DNA from 4 places in the Mesorhizobium sp. M0587 genome. Region 1 is predicted to be linked to each of the others. Evidence: predicted binding sites of a transcription regulator. Region 1 holds the regulator's gene; each other region holds the start of a gene.
The links. The regulator PhoB, encoded in region 1, activates phosphate uptake and scavenging genes when phosphate is short. The targets are predictions, from matches to a motif close to TGTCATNNANCTGTCAT.
Positions count from the first base shown of each region.

Region 1 (4,660 bases):
TGGGGCCGCGGCGTTGAGAATGCAGGAAGAGGCCAGCCCTCTAGTTGCAGGCCGCGACGCTGCCGGCGGCGACACCCGCGCAGACCTCGTCCTTCTTGATCCAGCCGGCGTCGATCACGAGGCTGAGATTGTCCTTGGTGATGGCAACCGGAGTCAGGAACAGCGACTTGACGGTGTTGCCGCCCGGCGTCGTAAAGTCCTTGGCGCCGGCGATATCTGCCGTCTTCTTGCCGTCGGCCAGCTGCGAGGCGATCTCGGCGGCGGTCTTGCCGAGCTCGCGAGCATCTTTCCACACCGACACGGTCTGCGTGCCGAGCGCGATGCGGTTCAGCGCGGCATGGTCGCCGTCCTGGCCCGAGACCGGCACGGTGCCGGCAAGACCTTGCGCCGTCAGCGCCGCGACGACGCCGCCGGCGGTGCCGTCATTGGCCGCGACCACGGCGTCGACCTTGTTGTCGTTGGCGGTCAGGAACTGTTCCATGTTCTTCTGGGCGTTGGCGGGCAGCCAGCCGTCCGTGTAAGCCTCGCCGACATTCTTGATCTTGCCGCTGTCGATAGCCTCCTTGAGCACTTCCATCGAGCCCGAGAACAGGAAATCGGCATTCGGATCGGAACCCGAGCCCTTGATGAAGACATAATTGCCTTCCGGCTTGGCCTTGAACACTTCGCGGGCCTGCATGCGGCCGACTTCCTTGTTGTCGAAGGTCAGGTAGAAGACGTCCTTGTTCTCGATCAACCGGTCATAGCCGACGACCGGAATGCCTTCGTCCAGCGCCTTCTGCACCGCCGGGCCGATGGCCGAGGCATCCTGCGCCAGGATGATCAGCGAGTTGGCGCCCTGCGAGATCAGGCTCTCGACATCGGTGAGCTGCTTGCCGGGATTGGACTGCGCGTCGGCGGAGATGTACTTGTCGCCGGCTGCCTCAATCGCCGTTTTCATGGCGGCTTCGTCGGTCTTCCAGCGCTCTTCCTGGAAGTTGGACCACGAAACGCCGATGACCTTGTCTTTCGCCTGGGCGACCGACGCGAGCGTCAGCGACATGGCGACACCCGCCAGGATGGCGGCTGTGAATCTTTTCATATTATCCTCCCTGCGCCGCGTAAGGCGCGACCAAACTGACCCGAAGGCCGGCACAGAGGCTCTATTTTTTCGAGCCCCGAAAAAACACTGGTCCATCCCCGGAACGCTGTCAACATCGATTCTGATGGATTTTGATGTCCTCTCGAATTTTTTTCGAGCCCCGAATAAATAATGACAGCACCGCATGCTTCTGCCAGTATTTGCCCACGTTGCCGGCAGCGTTCGAGGGACAGGAAGAACCACGGCGACAGGGAGGATATGAGAGAAGCATGTCGGTCGGAATCCGTCACGACGATTTGCGTCGGCGCAACCGGGCGATGGTGATCGCGGCCGTACGCCGTGCCAGCCAGCCCTCGCGCACCGAGATCGCCGCGACCACCGGCCTCAGCCACTCGACCATATCGGCGATTTCCTCCGACCTCATCGGCGAAGGCATCCTGACCGAGGGCAAGCCGAGCGAGACGGGCTCGCTGAAACGCGGGCGCCCACAGGTCGGCCTCGGCCTCAACCCGGAGGCGGCGGCGGTGATGACCGTGGTGCTGTCGCTGAACTTCCTGTCCGTCGCCGTCATCGACTATGCCGGCCAGGTGATCGCCGAGGAGCAGCGCCGGCTGGACACGCTGACCATGGCGCGCGGGGCGCTGATCGGCGAATGCGTCGCCATCGTGCGGCGCCGGATCGAGGACCCCGACCTCGACGTCCGGCGCGTCGCCCGCATCGCGCTGGCGATCCAGGGCATCACCGACACCGATGCGCGGTCCATGCTGTGGTCGCCGATCACGCCGCAGACCGATATCGCCTTCGCCGACATACTCGAGGCCGAGTTCGGCATTCCCGCCACCACGGAGAATGACTGCAACATGATGGCGGTGGCGCTGCGCTGGCGCGATCCCCAGCGCTATCGCGACGACTTCATAGCCATCCTGCTTTCCCACGGCATCGGCATGGGCCTGGTGCTGAAAGGCGAACTGTTCACCGGCACCCATTCCTCGGGCGGCGAGTTCGGCCACATGATCCATTGGCCGGGCGGCGCCCTCTGCCGCTGCGGACGGCGCGGCTGCGTCGAGGCCTATGCCGGCAATTATGCGATCTGGCGCAATGCGAGGCAGCTTGGCGAGGACACCGAACCGGTCGACGTCAGCGACGCCGACATGCGTACGCTGGCGGCTTCGGCGCGCGAAAAAGACGGACCGGAGCGCGAGGCCTATCGCAAGGCCGGCGAGGCGCTCGGCTATGGCCTCGGCAGCCTGTTCGCGCTGATCGACCCGGCGCCTGTCGCCATGGTCGGCGTCAGCGCCGCCGCCTTCGACCTGATCGAGCCGGCACTGCGCGAGGCCATCGCCCAGACCGCCGGCGGCCAGCACTCGGAATCGATTTCCTTCGACACCGAGCCCAACGAACTGCCGCTGATCAGGGAAGGTTGCGCCATGCGCGCGCTGACCTTCGTCGACCAGGAGATTTTCGCGCCTGGCGTGCAGGCGAGAACTGGCACTGGAAAGAACGTAGCCTGAGTGGCGTCCGCCGTCGATGCCGCAGACCATCGTCGACTTTGGATATTGCCGAAGTCGTCCCAATGTCGTCATCCTAGGGCGGAGCAAGGAGCGCAGCGACGCGGCGCAGACCCGAGGATCCTGCGACCGTAGTCGTGGAGTGCAGGGGAGCAGAATTCTGCATCGTGGCAGCACTCCGAAGTCGCGGCATGGATCCTCGGGTCTGCGCTGCGTCGCTACGCTCCTTGCTACGCCCGTGGATGACGAAGTGACTGCCGTTTTCGGCTAGTCGCAAAACCTCCGAGACCCGCCTTCGGAAGCCCAATCTGACGGAACTTCCGCGCCAAAGACCTAATCTTCCCTGATCGCGTAGCCGGCGCCGCGAATGGTGCGGATGACATCGGGCATGCGGCCATTGTTGACCGCCTTGCGCAGCCGGCCGACATGCACGTCCACCGTGCGTTCGTCGATGTAGATCGTCTCGCCCCAGACATTGTCGAGCAGTTGGCTGCGCGAGAACACGCGGCCGGGATGGCGCATCATGAATTCGAGCAGGCGGAATTCGGTCGGCCCGAGCCGGATCTCGCTTTTCTTGCGATAGACCCGGTGCGATTCGCGGTCGAGCACGATGTCGCCGACCTTGAGCACGCTGGACAGCACCTCCGGCTTGGCGCGGCGCAGCAGCGCCTTGACCCGGGCCATGAATTCCGGCGTCGAGAACGGCTTGACCAGATAGTCGTCGGCCCCGGTGGAAAGGCCGCGCACGCGGTCGCTTTCCTCGCCGCGCGCCGTCAGCATGATGATCGGCAATCGCTCGGTCTCGGCGCGCATTCGCAGGCGCCGGCAGAGTTCGATGCCGGAAACCGCCGGCACCATCCAGTCGAGCACCAGAAGGTCCGGCACGTTTTCCTGCAGCCGGATCTCGGCTTCGTCGCCGCGCGTCACCACCTCGACCTGGTAACCCTCGGATTCCAGATTGTAGCGGAGCAGCACGCCTAACGGCTCCTCGTCCTCCACCACCATGATGCGCGGCGCGATCATCGCCCGGTCACCCCGCCGTCAGGCCGCCGGCGCCGACATCGCCGTTTCGTCCTGCTTCGGGCGATTGGCGGGCAGTTGCGTACCGGTCAGGACATAATAGGCATTTTCGGCGATGTTGGTCACATGGTCGCCGATGCGTTCCAGATTCTTGGCGCAGAACAACAGATGCGTGCAAGCGGTGATGTTGCGCGGATCTTCCATCATGTAGGTCAGCAGTTCGCGGAACACCGAGGTGTATTTGACGTCGATGCGCTCGTCGTTGGCCCGCAGCGTCGTCAGCGCGGCGGCATCGCGCGCCGCATATTCCTCGATCACGCCCTGCACCTGGATCAGCACCAACTGCGCCATCGCGTCGATGGAATGCGACAGGTCGCGCGGCGTGGCGGCGAGGCCGACCGTGCCGACGCGCTTGGCGATGTTCTTGGCAAGATCGCCGATGCGTTCGAGGTCGCCGGCCATGCGGATCGAGCCGACGACGTGACGCAGGTCGTCGGCCATCGGTTGACGCTTGGCGATCAGCGTGATGGCGCGGTCGTCGAGCTCGCGCTGGCGCGCATCCATGATCGCGTCATCGGAGACGACGCGTTGCGCGAGAGCGTTGTCGGTGTTCAGCAGCGCTTTGGTGGCGCCGCCGACCATCGAACTGGCGAGGTCGCCCATGTCGCTGATCAGCCTGCTGATCTGCCCTAGATCCTCGTCGAAGGCTGCGACTGTGTGTTCGGCCATGACCTTGTCCTCGTGTCTGTAAATTCGCCCGGACTGCTCAACCGAACCGGCCGGTGATATAGTCCTGGGTGCGCTTGTCGTCGGGAGTGGTGAACATCTTGTCGGTAGCGCCCTCCTCGACCAGATAGCCGAGATGGAACATCGCCGTGCGCTGCGACACACGCGCTGCCTGCTGCATCGAGTGGGTGACGATGACGATCGTGTAGTTCTGGCGCAATTCGTCGATAAGTTCCTCGACGCGCGCGGTGGCGATCGGGTCAAGCGCCGAGCAGGGCTCGTCCATAAGGATCACCTCTGGCGAAACCGCGATGGCGCGCGCAAT
Region 1 covers NZ_JAMYQP010000035.1:4,690-9,349, forward strand. Annotated here, with positions in the region: gene xylF (D-xylose ABC transporter substrate-binding protein) at 41-1,081, opposite strand; gene NKI49_RS25570 (ROK family protein) at 1,351-2,592, shown strand; gene phoB (phosphate regulon transcriptional regulator PhoB) at 2,923-3,612, opposite strand; gene phoU (phosphate signaling complex protein PhoU) at 3,631-4,338, opposite strand; gene pstB (phosphate ABC transporter ATP-binding protein PstB) at 4,376-4,660, opposite strand, start outside.

Region 2 (4,660 bases), on a different contig from region 1:
CTTGTTGATGACGACGATCGGCTTGAGGCCGACCTTGAGTGCCTTGCCGACGACGAACTTGGTCTGCGGCATCGGCCCTTCGGCGGCGTCGACCAGCACGATGGCCGAATCCACCATCGACAGGATGCGTTCGACTTCGCCGCCGAAATCGGCGTGGCCGGGCGTGTCGACGATGTTGATGCGGGTGTCCTTCCAGTCGACCGAGGTCGCCTTGGCCAGGATGGTGATGCCGCGTTCCTTTTCGAGGTCGTTGGAATCCATGGCGCGCTCGGCGACGCGCTGGTTGTCGCGGAAGGAGCCGGACTGCTTCAAAAGCTGATCGACCAGGGTGGTCTTTCCATGGTCGACGTGCGCGATGATCGCGATATTACGGAGTTTCATGTTCTGGTCTCGGGAGCGTTGCAGGCAGCAAGCCAAATGGCGCCGCCTCTTTCGGTTGCGCGGCTCATACAGGGTTTTTCGCAATTGCGAAAGGGGAAGCGGAATACCAAATACTCATCAAATCTTAAGCATCCTCGTGCGAGATGATTTTGTTAACCAAGGTGGGAACCTTTTTTGGCCCCGGGCAGTTCGAACGTCATGACCGATCCAGTCACCAGATTGCAGCATATTCTCGCATGGGCCGCGCTTGCAGTGCTGCTTGCCGCCGGTGCGGCGCAATCGGCTGCGGCCCTGAAGGAAGCAAACCCGGCGTTGCCGCCGGAACCGCGAACGGCACAGCAGATGTTCGCCGACGCGCCCGACGGCGTCGATCCCATCGTTACCGGCCCCGTCAGCGCCGCCTTCAAGCAGCGGCAGAGGGACGCCGGCTGCGACAGCGCGGTGTGGCCGAAGATTCCGGCCGCCTGCTATCCGGACTGACTGCCGCCGGCGGGCGGTGATCGCCGTTCCGCCGTGATCCTTCGCCGCAGCGTTTCGACCGAAGCCAAATTCTTACGCCGAGCGCACAGGATCCAGCGTCACCTTGTAGAGCTCGTTGTCGTCGCGATCCATCAGCCGCACGGTCAGTTGCTCGCTGGCGCCGCTAATATCGACCAGACCGAAGAATTGCAGCCCGGCCGATGGCGGCAGGTTCTGTCCCTGCTCGGCGGTCGGCGCCTTGATGAATTTCAGCTCCGGACCAAACGTCATGTCGAAATCGTTCGGACCGAACGTGCCGGCATGGATCGGGCCCGAGACGAATTCCCAGAACGGATTGAAGTCCTGGAACTGCGCCTTGTCGGGATTGTAGTAGTGCGCGGCGGTGTAATGCACGTCAGCCGTCAGCCACACGGTGTTGGCGATGCCGACGTTCTTGATGTAGCGAAGCAGGTCGGCGATTTCAAGCTCGCGCCCCTTTGGCAGGCCGTTGTCGCCATTGCTGACGGCTTCCGCACCTGATTTCTTAGCAGCGTCGTCCCAGACGACGAGACCCAGCGGCATGTCGGCGGCGATGATCTTCCAGGTCGCCTTGGAGTTCGCCAGCTCGCGCTTCAGCCATTTCGTCTGCTGCTCGCCCAGCATGCGCGATTGCGGTGTCATCTCGTCCTGCATGTCGGGGCCGTTGGGGCCGCGATAGGAACGCATGTCGAGGAAGAACACATCGAGCAGCGGTCCGTAGGCAATTTTGCGATAGACCCGGCCCGGCTCCGACGGCTCGTAGCGGATCGTCGTCATCTCATGGAAGGCGCGCGCCGCACGCGCCGCCAGCACATGGATGGATTTCTCCGTATAGCGGTTGTCGGCGCTCAGGTCCTTCGAATCCGACCAGTTGTTCAGCACCTCGTGGTCGTCCCACTGGTAGAAGGTCGGGCAGATGGCGCTGAGCCCCAGCACGTGCCTGTCCATCATGTTGTATTTCCACTGGTCCCGATATTCGTCCAGCGTCTCGGCGACCTTGCGCTTGCCGTCGATCAGCACGACATTTTTCCACTTGCCGCCGCCGGCCAGGTCGACCTCCTCCTTCATGGCGCCGTCGGCATAGATGGTGTCGCCCGAATGCAGGAAGAAATCGGGCGTGTGCTTGCCGATCGTGGCGTAGGTTTTCATGCCGGTCTCGTCGATGCCCCAGCCCTGACCCGCGGTATCGCCCGACCAGGCGAATCTGATGTCGCGCTTGGAAGCGGGCGCGGTGCGGAAACGGCCGACGATCGGCTCCGAGACGACGTTGATGTCGGCGAGGTCGGCCGCTGTCATTCGATAAAAAATGTCCTGATCGGAGGCGAGATCGGTGAGCAGCCGCTTCACCGTGTGGTCGCTGGCCGGCGACGTGTCGAGCGGCGCGAGCCTGGTGGCGTCGGTGAAATTTTCCGTCGACGACACTTCGTACATGACGCGCGACGGGCGATCCGTGCGCGTCCACACCATGCCGCTGGTGGCATCGACATCGCCGGACTGGACGCCATGGGTGAAAGCCGGGCGCTGGTTGGCGCGCGAATAATAGGGCAGCGCCAGGCTCGAAACGCCGACCAGGCCAGCGGCGCTGGCGGAAGTGACGAAAGCGCGGCGGGTCATCGAGAGCTTGTTCATGGCTGTCTCCTGGATGGCGTTGAACGTTGCCATCAAGGTCCAGCGTCAATGTTTCAGGCGCATCTCGAAATCGTGAAGGTTTGATAACAGTGAACAGGCAAGCCGCCGGTCTCCCCCAGAGGGCAGAGATCGGCAGCATTGCCTACGGCGCCGCAATAACGGCGATTACGCCGCCTGCGGCTCCGGATCAAAGGCTGGCCGGCTGGTGTTGATCAGCAGCGAAATACACGCCGCGGCAATCGCCGTCATGCCGGCGATGAGGAAGGCCAGCTCGTAATTGCCTTGCAGTTCGCGCATGGTGCCGCCGAAAGCAGCAGCGGTCGCAGCACCGACCTGGTGGCCGGCAACGATCCAGCCGAACACGATCGGGCCGCTGCGGTCGCCGAAGGCTTCGTTGGCGAGCCTGAGCGTCGGCGGCACGGTGGCGATCCAGTCGAGGCCGTAGAGCACGGCAAAGATGATCAGGCTGGTCGCCGAGAAGCCGGAATAAGGAAGATAGATCAGCGACAGACCACGGATGCCGTAGTAGACGCCGAGCAGCTTGCGCGGATCGAAGCGATCGGTGAGCCAGCCCGACAGCGTCGTGCCGATCAGGTCGAAGATGCCCATCATCGACAGCAGGCCGGCGGCCTGCACCTCGCCAATGCCCATGTCGCCGCAGAAGGCGATCAGATGTGTGCCGACAAGCCCGTTGGTGGTGAAGCCGCAGACGAAGAAGGTGGCGAACAGGTACCAGAACACCCGCGTGCCGGCGGCGCGGCGCAGCGTCGAGAGCGTATGGGCGAGGAAATTGCCTTGCGATGCCGGCGAGGTCGGCGGCACGTCATCCGCCTCGGCGCCATAACGCACCATGCCGATCGACGCCGGCCGCTCCGGCACCAGCAGCCAGACCAGCGGCAGAAGGCAGGCGGTGGCAATGGAAATGGCTATGGCGACCGGCTTCCAGCCGCCCGACTGGGCGAGCGCGGCAAGCAGCGGCAGAAACACCAGCAGGCCGGTGGCGCTGGAGGCCGACATCAAGCCCATCACCAGGCCGCGATTGGTCTTGAACCAGCGATTGACGATGGTGGCGCCGAGCACCGTGGCGACCGCGCCTGAACCGATGCCGGAAAACACGCCCCAGGTGATCAGCAGATGCCACGGCTTGGTCATCAACAGGCTGAGCGCCGTCGAGCCCGACATCACCGCCAGCGAGGCAAGCAGCGTGCGGCGCAGCCCGATCCGCTCCATCAACGCCGCCGCGAACGGCCCGGTCAGACCGTAGAGGAAGATGCCGACGGCGGCAGCCAGGGAAACGACGTCGCGCCGCCAGCCGAAGCTGTTTTCCAACGGCAACATCATGACGGACGGCGCGGAACGCATCCCGGCCGCGATCAGCAGGCAGAGGAAGATGACGCCAACCACGACGAAAGCGTAGCGCTGGCCAAATGGACGGGATTGAGTTATCATGTTACTGACCGGTACGTTGCAAGATGGGAGCATGTATACGTACCGATCGGTAACATTGTCAATCGAGACTCGCCATGCGAACGGACAAAAATATTGAACTGACCATCAGCGACGGACATGCACCGGCTCCGCCGAAGGCTGCCAAGAAGATCCTCGATGTGGCATACGACCTGTTCTACCGGCGAGGCATCAGGGCGATCGGCGTCGACGAGATCGTCAAACGCGCCGGCGTCACCAAGCCGAGCCTCTACCGCAGCTTTCCTTCCAAGGACGAACTGGCCGCTTCCTACCTCAGGCAATACGATCTCGAGTTCTGGGAGCGCTTCGACGAGGCGGTGAACGCCCATCCCGGCGATCCGCGCGCGCAGATCCGCGCCTTCCTGACGCGGGTCGGCAAGCGCACGCAGCGCCCGGATTACCGCGGCTGCGGCATGACCAACGCGGCGGTGGAGTACCCCGAGCGCGGTCATCCGGCGCGCCTCGTCAGCGAGGCCAACAAGCAGGAACTGCGCCGCCGGCTGCGCGCCATGGCAGCAGCGATGGGCGCGCAAGACGCCGACACGCTGGGCGATGGGCTGCTGCTCCTGATCGAGGGTGCCTATATCAGCGGCCAGTTGTTCGGCCTCGGCGGCCCGGCGCATACGGTTGCCCGCAACGCCGACCTGCTGATCGAAGCGAGCTTGAAGAAATAGCGACAGGCGCT
Region 2 covers NZ_JAMYQP010000041.1:12,637-17,296, forward strand. Annotated here, with positions in the region: gene typA (translational GTPase TypA) at 1-381, opposite strand, end outside; gene NKI49_RS27560 (hypothetical protein) at 580-861, shown strand; gene NKI49_RS27565 (alkaline phosphatase D family protein) at 934-2,508, opposite strand; gene NKI49_RS27570 (MFS transporter) at 2,674-3,957, opposite strand; gene NKI49_RS27575 (TetR/AcrR family transcriptional regulator) at 4,032-4,649, shown strand.
Region 2: a site for PhoB is predicted at 2,581-2,597, ahead of NKI49_RS27565 (alkaline phosphatase D family protein). Genes of this name have one in related genera too.

Region 3 (4,660 bases), on a different contig from region 1:
CACATTCGGTGGTCTTCGACGAGGTCGAGAACCGGCTCCATGCGCAGAAGGCCGTGCTTGCCTGGTGTCTTGGCGCTTGAAGTGTCTTGGCGGTTGAAGTGTCTTGGCGCCTGAAGTGTCTGCGAGCTTGATCTGCGCGAGTGCGATGCCTATCTGCGCCGCATCACGCAAATCAAGCGCGTTTCGTCGCATGCTCCCGAGAGGGCGGCATGGCCGCGCCCTGGAGCCTTGTCATGTTGGAAACTTATCAAGTGACTGAACATCATCCCAAACTCGGCGAGTTCGGCTATGCCGGCGACGACCACGTCGTGCCCTTCGAGGTCGGTCCGCTCGACGTGCGCGGCCGTACCGTCCAACTCGGGCCGATGCTCGATGCCATTCTCGGCCGTCACGACTACCCCGAGCCGGTCGCCCGGCTGCTGGCGGAAGCCTGTGTTCTGACGGTACTGCTCGGTACCTCGCTCAAGTTCGAGGGCAAGTTCATCCTGCAGACCCGCACCGACGGGCCAGTCGACATGCTGGTCGCGGATTTCTCGACGCCCTCGGCGCTGCGGGCCTATGCGCGTTTCGACGCCGACCGGCTAGAGGCGTTGGTCGCAGCCGGCGAAACGTCTCAGCAGACGCTGCTCGGCAGCGGCGTGCTGGCACTGACCATTGATCAGGGTGCTCATACGCAGCGTTACCAGGGTATCGTCCAACTCGACGGCGAAACGCTGGAAGACGCGGCACGCACCTATTTCCGCCAATCGGAACAGATCCCGACGGATATCAGGCTCTCGGTCGCCAAGTTGTTGACGCCAAGCGTCGGCGGCGCGCGCGAACAGTGGCGCGCCGGCGGCATCCTGGCTCAGTTCCTGCCGCAGTCGCCCGAGCGCATGCGCATTCCGGACCTGCCGGGCGGCGACGGCGATCCGCGCGACGAGATCCACGACCCAGCCGACAATTCCTGGCAGGAATTGCTGGCCTTGCTCGGCACCATCGAGCCGACCGAACTGATCGATCCGACGATCGGCGCCGAGCGGCTGCTCTATCGTCTGTTCCACGAACATGGCGTACGCGTCTTCGGCGGCGTCCCCGTCACCGATCAATGCTCATGCTCCAGGGACAAGATCCGTGGCATCCTCGAGGGCTTTTCGGCGCAGGAGATCAAGGATAGCACCGAAGATGGCGGCATCCATGTCGCCTGCGAGTTCTGCTCGACGCAGTACGATTTCGACCCCGCGGAATTCGCGGCTCAATAAGCACCTTCCTTCTCCCCGTTCTGCGGGGAGAAGGTGCCCGGAGGGTGGATGAGGGGCGGCGCTGGTTTTTGGGCGATTGTCTCGCGTCCGCAGGCGCGGTTGTGCATTGGAGATGATCCCGCGAGTCCGATGCTGCCTCTCATTGTCCTGCCGGACATTTCTCGCCGTTAATGACGGGAGAAAAACGCTGTCGTCGGAGCCTTCGCCAACCGTTAATTCACCGTCCGCCGCTTGCCCGGCAGGTCCAGCGAGAAAGCGGGGATGGCGACGTCGAACGTCTCCCCGCGCTTGTTGCGCATCGTGTAGTGCCCGACCATGATACCTGACGGCGTCGGGAGCGGGCAGCCGGACGTGTATTGATAGCTGTCGCCGGGATTGAGCTCGGGCTGATCGCCGACCACGCCGGGGCCGCGCACCTCCTCGACCCGGCCGGTGCCGTCGGTGATGTGCCAATAGCGCGACAACAGTTGCACGAACTCGTCCGACTGGTTGTCGATCGTTATGTGGTAGCCCCAGACATAGCGGTTCTCCGAAGGATCCGAGCGATCCTCGAGGTAAAATGGCCTGACCTGCACTTCGATCTGGCGCGTGACGGCGCGATACATGAGCGGCTCCAAACAATCCAGGCGGAACTTTCGGCGCTCTCCGCGGTTCGGTCAACGGAGCGCGGCCTTTGTCGCCAACCCTGAGGGGGCAGGTGCCGACAAACAATGTCATTTAAGTGACACATGACAATGATGGTGTGCGCCAACCACCGCCGGGCGACTCGGGCGCTCTGTCGAACTGTCGAAAACGGCCCTGCGCGGGCCGGTTTTTGTGGAGTGACCGGATCTCGATGGAACTCGCTCTCATAGCCGCATCGCTTTCTACTGCTCTCATTGTCTTGAACATCGCCAGCATCGTGCTCGCCGCCTCGCGCCTGAGGCGACGCCACATCATGGCACCGCCGACCGGCAAGCCGATGCCGGTGTCGATCGTCGTGCCTTCGCGCGGCGTCGAGCCGTTTACGCGCGAGACGCTGCAACGCGCTTTCTCGCTCGACTGGCCACGCTACGAACTGATCTTCTGTGTCGCCCATGCCGACGATCCGGTGGTCAAACTGATCCGCGCCGCCACCGCCCGCTTTCCCGCCGTGCCCGCCCGCTTGCTGATCGGCAATGACCGCGTCAGCGCCAATCCCAAGCTCAACAATTGCGTCAAGGGATGGGAGGCGGCGCGCCACGACTGGGTTATCCTTGCCGATTCCAACGTGCTGATGCCGAGGGATTACGTCCAGCATCTGCTGGCGGCATGGGGGCCGGAAACCGGTCTTGTCTGCTCGACGCCGATCGGCTCCCGGCCCGACGGGTTCTGGGCCGATGTCGAATGCGCCTTCCTCAACACGCTGCAGGCCCGCTGGCAATATGCCGGCGAGGCGCTCGGCCTTGGCTTCGCGCAGGGCAAGAGCATGCTCTGGAACAAGCCGATGCTCGACGCCAATGGCGGCATCCGCGCGCTGGCGGCTGAGATCGCCGAGGACGCCGCCGCGACCAAACTGGTGAACGGCCTCGGCTTGCGCGTCAATCTCGTTTCCTCGCCGTTCGAGCAGCCGCTCGGCCGGCGCACGCTTGGCGAGATCTGGTCGCGCCAGGCCCGTTGGGCGCGACTGCGCCGCGTCACCTTCCCGCTCTTCTTCGCGCCCGAAATCCTGACCGGCGCCGCGGTGCCGCTGGTGCTTGCGCTGGTAGCGGCGGCGAGTGCCGGTTTCAGCCTGCCGCTGACCTTCGTCGCCGTGCTGGCGGCCTTCTATCTTCCGGAATGCGCCCTGGCTTGGGGCAAGGGCTGGCACCTGTCGCCGCGCATGATCGCGGCTATGATGATGCGCGACATGATCGTGCCGGGGATGTGGGCGCGCGGCTGGCTTGGCGGCGCCGTCGACTGGCGCGGCAACGCGATGACCATTGGCACCAAGGCCGCCGAACTGGAAGAGACGCCGTCGAGTGCCTGATGGCAGCCAGGCGCGCTACCTGGGCCGATCCTATATTGCGGCCTTCAACGCCTGTGCGATGTCTTCCAGAAGATCGTCGCTATCTTCCAGGCCGACCGACAGCCTGAGCGTACCCGGCCCGATGCCGAGTTCGGCCCGCGCCTCGTCGCTCAAATTCTTGTGCGTCGTTGTCGCTGGATGGGTGATCAGGCTCTTGGCGTCGCCGAGATTGTTGGAGATCAGCACGATGTCCAGCGCGTTCTGCAAGGCGAAGGCCGCCTGCTTGCCGCCCTTGACCTCGAGGCAGATCAGCGTCGAGCCGCCCGACATCTGCTTCCTGACGATATCGGCCTGCGGATGGTCGGCGCGGCCGGGATAGATGACGCGGGCAATCTGCGGCTGCTCGGCCAGGAAATCGGCGATCTTGCCGGCGCTCTCCGTCTGCTGGCGCACGCGCAGGGGCAGCGTCTCCAGGCCTTTCAACAGCGTCCAGGCATTGAAGGGGGACAGGCTCGGACCTGTGTGGCGGAAATAATCGTGCAAATTCTCATCGATCCACTTCTTGTCCGACAGGATCACGCCGCCCAGACAGCGGCCCTGGCCGTCAATGTGTTTGGTCGCCGAATAAACGACGATGTGCGCGCCGAGCTGCAGTGGCTTCTGCTGCAAGGGCGTGGCAAAGACATTGTCGACGACAAGCCGCGCGCCGATCGAATTGGCAAGCGCGGCGACGGCGGCGATGTCGACGACTTCCAGCGTCGGGTTGGTCGGGCTTTCCAGGAAGAACAGCTTGGTGTTGGGCCTGACCGCCTTTTCCCAGTTGGCGATGTCGGTGCCGTCGACCAGCGTGGCCTCGATGCCGTACCGCGGTGCCAGCGTCTCGACCACCCAGCGGCAGGAGCCGAACAGCGCGCGCGCCGCCACGATGTGGTCGCCAGCCTTGGCGCTGCACAGGAGCGCCGCCGTCACCGCCGCCATGCCGGAGGCCGTGGCGCGTGCATCCTCCGCGCCTTCCAGCGCGCACATGCGCTTCTCGAACATGTCGACGGTCGGATTGGCGTAGCGCGAATAGATGAAGCCCGGTTCCTCGCCCTTGAAGCGAGCTTCGGCGGCCTGCGCCGTTTCATAGACATAACCTTGGGTCAGGTACATCGCCTCGGAGGTTTCGCCGAAGCCGGAACGCAGGGTTCCGCCGTGCACGAGTGCGGTCTGAGGTTTCCAGTTACGCTTCTTGGTGCTCATTGTTTTGTTCCAGACACAAAAAAACCGGCCGCGAAAGTCGCAACCGGTCCATACGGCCTCGCGGCCCGACGGTCCTTTAGCGACTTGTTTAACGTGGCTGCAAGCCGACCGGCCAAATCACCACGGGATAACGACCCTTTAGACCCGCGCCACGCTTGCGTCAATTGTCGGCTTCATTAAGAGAGTTGTACCAAGCAGGTTCGGCAGAAGC
Region 3 covers NZ_JAMYQP010000029.1:73,988-78,647, forward strand. Annotated here, with positions in the region: gene argF (ornithine carbamoyltransferase) at 1-80, shown strand, start outside; gene NKI49_RS23450 (Hsp33 family molecular chaperone) at 210-1,241, shown strand; gene apaG (Co2+/Mg2+ efflux facilitator ApaG/CorD) at 1,454-1,846, opposite strand; gene NKI49_RS23460 (ceramide glucosyltransferase) at 2,077-3,228, shown strand; gene NKI49_RS23465 (O-succinylhomoserine sulfhydrylase) at 3,259-4,449, opposite strand; SAM riboswitch at 4,506-4,583, opposite strand.
Region 3: a site for PhoB is predicted at 1,953-1,969, ahead of NKI49_RS23460 (ceramide glucosyltransferase). Genes of this name have one in related genera too.

Region 4 (4,660 bases), on a different contig from region 1:
TGGTCGGTCATCTCGGCGTGCTCGACGGCAAGGGCGTCCCGCTCTTCAACGGCGGCCAAGCCGACCCGAAACTCCCCGGTCTGTGGTTCACCGGCATGCGGCCGAGCATCCGCGGCTGCTTCGCCAATGCCAGCATTTTGGCAAAGGCGATTGCCAGGAAGATTGCCGGTTCCGGCCTTAAGCAGTCTGGCGCTTGACGCTGATCGATGCCCGGCTTTCTTCCGTCACAACACGGGCAGAAGTGCCTGGCAGGACAATGAGGGGCAGCGCCAGCGTCGACAGGTGGGTGTCTTCAGCGCTGGCGCAAACCGTGGGCAGATTCACCAATGCCGCTCCCTCGGATCGCACCGGGATCAAACCGCGATTTTGCCGCCCCCCTGTTTGGTGATGGCGACTACCGCCGGCCGCACCGGCATGTCGGGCTTGAAGTCCGGCCAACGGGTTGACAGGTCCTCATAATAGGACGGGCGGCCGAATGCCTCCCAGTCCTCGCCGCCGTCGCCCGGATGCTGGACGGCGACGAAGGCGGTCTGGTCGTCGGGCGCAAACAACGGTCCGCACATTTCGGCGCCGATCGGCACCCGGAAGAACAGTTTCGACGTCGCTCGCGCGGCGCCCTCCGTGTCCACGGCCCACAGGCCATCGGTGCGGCCTGTGGCCTTCGGGCCCTGACCGTCGGTGGCGACCCACAGGCGGCCGGCCGAATCGACCGCGCAATTATCGGGCATGCCGAACCAGCCATTCGCCGTCGTCGCGGTCGAGAACGTAGCGCCGACATCGGCGACGGAAGGATCGCCGCATTTCAGCAGCACTTCCCACTTGCCCTTGGTGGCGGCGAAATCGCCATCATCCTCGGCGATCTCGATGATGTGCCCGAAGGCATTCCCAGCGCGCGGATTGGCGGCATCGACCTGGTCGGCCTTGCGCTTGGAATTGTTGGTCAGCATGACATAGACCTTGCCGTTGACGCCATTGGGCTGGATGTCCTCGGGCCGGTCCATCTTGGTGGCGCCGAGCAGATCGGCGGCGCGGCGCGTTTCGATCAGCACGTCGGCCTGGCTGGCAAAGCCGTTCTCGGCTGTCAGTGGGCCTTGGCCGAAAGCGATCGGCAGCCATTCGACAGAACCGTCCTCGGCGAATTTGGCGACATGCAGCGTGCCGTCGTCGAGCAGGTCCTTGTTAGCCGCGCGGTCATTGGGATCGAACTTACCCGCGGTGACGAACTTGTAGACATAGTCGAAGCGCTCGTCGTCGCCGAGATAGAACACGACGCGGCCGTCCCTGGCGACGATCGATTCGGCGCCCTCATGCTTGAAGCGGCCCATGGCGGTGCGCTTCCTCGGCACCGAGGTCGGATCGTCGACGTCGACCTCGACGATCCAGCCGAAGCGATTGGGCTCGTTCGGCTCCTTCGAAATGTCGAAGCGGTCGTAATGCGCGCCCCATTCGTAAGCGCCTTCGGGAATGCCGAGGCGCTTGTAGTTGGCGGCTTCCTTGTGGCCTTCGGGCAGTTCGCCGGAGAAGTAGCCATGGATGTTCTCCTCGGCCATCACATAGGTGCCCCACGGCGTGACGCCGCCGGCGCAGTTGTTGACGGTGCCGAAAACCTTGGTGCCGGACGGGTCGGCATTGGTCTTGACGCGGTCGTGGCCGGCGACCGGGCCTGACAGGGCCATCTCGGTGTTGGAGGTTATGCGGCGGTTGAGCTTGCCGTCGCGCACCACCTGCCACTTGCCCGATACCTTGCGGATCTCGACGATGGTGCCGCCATGGGCCGCCATCTCGACATCGACCTGCTCCTTGCTGAGCGGCGCGACCTCGGCCGACTTCTTGCCGCCCTTCTCGACGATCGTGACGATCCCCGGGAACATCAGATGCGGGTTGGTGTATTCATGGTTGACGACCAGCAGGCCGTGCTCGGCCGAGCCGTCGATCTCGATGTAGCCGACATAATCATTGTTGTAGCCGAACTGTTTCGCCTGGGCCTGCGCCGACTGTTTGGTCGGGTCGAATTCCGGCGAATCGGCAAACAGCGGATCGCCCCAGCGCAGCAACACATCGGCATCGTAGCCCGGCGCCACATGGTGCTTGTCATCGATGCCGGCTTCGAGCTCGTCGAAAGAAAAGGCGGAGCCTTCCGCGGCGCGGGCTTTGCCGGCGCTGACCAACGCCAGCGGGCTGACGGTGGCGGCGATCGCCGAGACCGCCAGCGACCCCTTCAGGAAACCCCGGCGAGAAAATCGCGCGGCGATGATCTCGCCCATGGTGCGGTTGTCGGTCGGGTTGATGGCCGGGCCGTCGTTTTCCTCGAGCAGGCTGGTCCGGAATCGGGCGTCGGGGGAGCGATATTCGGTCATGCGAGACTTGCCTCTAGCTTTGGGGTGGCTGGATCTTGTTGCCTGTTCGACGCCTTACAATCGCCTGGTCACACTTTCGTGACATTGAGAGCCGCGTTCAACCGCATTCCTGCGCAAGCGCGCAACGCAGGGGTCCAGGCCCTAGTCAGGTCGGGCAAAAAGTCCCTTTCTTCCTGTCTGGGATGATCTTGGATGGATCGCTCCGATTTCCTCACGAAGCGGGTTCGCGCGCATGCGACATAGGACTTTAGTCCAACCTTGCGCTGGCAAAGGTCCTGGTAGACAACCGCAACGGTCGGAGGCCGCTTCCGGACGCCACTGCTTTCGGCGATGTTCGTTGCAACTGCGAGGTTGACCGTGGGCGCCGGCTCAATCGACGGAGATCAAGAAATGCACGGATCGATCATGGGCCGCTGTCGGCGACTGGCGCTCGGATCGGCCTCGGCGCTGGTCCTGACTCTCGCTCCCTATCAAATTGCCCTGCATGGCTCCGCTGCGGGGATCCACGTCGCCAGCGCACAGGCTGCTCCGGGCGGCGGGAACGGTGGCAACGGCGGTGGCGGCGGCGGTGGTGGGAGCGGTGGCAATAGTGGAAATAGCGGCAACAGCGGCGGCAATTCCGGAACCAATGGCGGCTCGGGAGCCGGCAAGGGCCAGAACAACAATGGCAAGAGCCATGTCGACGCCACGACCCGCGACCGCGTCGACGTGCAAGGCAACGAGATCACGGTCCATCATCCCGACGGCATAACGGAAAAGATCGAGAACGGCCGTTTCAGGATGGAAGATGCACTCGGTCGCACGATCATCGACCGCCGGGCCACCCCGGCCGATGTCAGTCGCCTCAAGAGCTTGTGAAGCCGGCCAACAGGCAACGGTCAGCTTCACACGTCACCTCCGCCGCCCCCGGCGGAGGTGACCTCGTTCAAATTGGCGTTTACGCGATCTCCGGCATCGCGATGGCAAAAAGCGCTACGAAGGGTTCCTGTCGCGGTCGCGCGACTCGCGCATCATCAGGGCCGCCTCGGTTCGGTTCCGCACTTTGAGCTTCGACAGCACGCCGGTCATGTGATGCTTGACGGTCTTCTCCTGCAGCTCCAGTCGCAAGGCGACTTCCTTGTTGCTGAGCCCCTCCGCCACCAGCCGCAGGATTTCCGTCTGCCGCTCGGTGAGTTGCCGCAGCCGGTCCGCCATGCCGTTGGCGGGCTGCTGGGACTGGAGATCCGAAAGCAGCCGTGCCGACAGCATCGGCGATAGATAGCTCTCTCCGTCCGCCACGTTGCGCAGGATGTCGGCCAGCGCACGTGATCCGACGCCTTTGAGGACATAGCCTCGCACGCCTGCGTTCAGAGCCCAGGTAACATCGGCATTGGTCTCGGAAACGGTCAGCATGACGATCTTCTGGGCGGGATGGCTGGCGAGGATGTTCGCGACCGCGGCCAGGCCGCCACCGGGCATGGAGATGTCGAGCAGCAGTATGTCTGGCCGCACCGTCGAGACGATGCGTTCTGCATCCTGCGCCGTGGCGCCCTCGCCGGCCATTTCGAAGCCTCCGATCTCCGACAGGCTGCGCGTCACGCCTTCGCGAAAAAGAGGATGATCGTCGATTATTGCAATGCGAATGGGTCCGATCATGCTTGCTCCTCGACTGATAACCTGATCACCAATCGCGTGCCTTGCGGCCCGGTCAAGGTTTCGAACTGGCCGCCGATGCTTTCGACCCGCTCTCTCAGGCCGGCGAGCCCCAGGCCTTCTGCCCGTGCCGGGTCGAAGCCAGGCCCGCCGTCCGATACTTCGACGAAAAGCCTGCCACCTTTCATCCCGGCGCGCACCGCCTGATCCTTGCCCCGGCCATGCCGATACGCATTGTTCAGCCCTTCCTGCACGAAACGGTAGATGCTGATCTTCTCCGAGGCGCCGGGCTCGGGCAAGGGTTCGGCCAGCGTCAGCGTCACCGCCGTTCCTGTCCTGCGCTCGTGTTCGTTGACGGCCAACCGCAGGATATCCGCCGCCGCCGCCGTCTCGATCTGCGGCAGGACGAGGCCGTTGCAGATGCCGCGTATCTCGCGCATCGCGTCTTCCAGCGTCTTGCGGATCATCGCGACCTCGGTCGAACGGCTTTCGCTCCATTGGCCGTCGCCGGAAAATACCGGACTGTCCATGCGCAATGCCGCCAGGGCCACGAGTTGGGCCGGGCCGTCATGGAGGTCGGCACCGATGCGGCGCAGATATCGCTCGTTGAGTGCGGTGGCGCGGCGAGACGCCCGCTGCACGCGCTGCCGCAAGGCACTGTTCTGCGTCAC
Region 4 covers NZ_JAMYQP010000019.1:3,709-8,368, reverse strand. Annotated here, with positions in the region: gene NKI49_RS18160 (flavin-containing monooxygenase) at 1-197, shown strand, start outside; gene NKI49_RS18155 (PhoX family protein) at 354-2,357, opposite strand; gene NKI49_RS18150 (hypothetical protein) at 2,748-3,215, shown strand; gene NKI49_RS18145 (LuxR C-terminal-related transcriptional regulator) at 3,330-3,992, opposite strand; gene NKI49_RS18140 (sensor histidine kinase) at 3,989-4,660, opposite strand, start outside.
Region 4: a site for PhoB is predicted at 2,425-2,441, ahead of NKI49_RS18155 (PhoX family protein). Genes of this name have one in related genera too.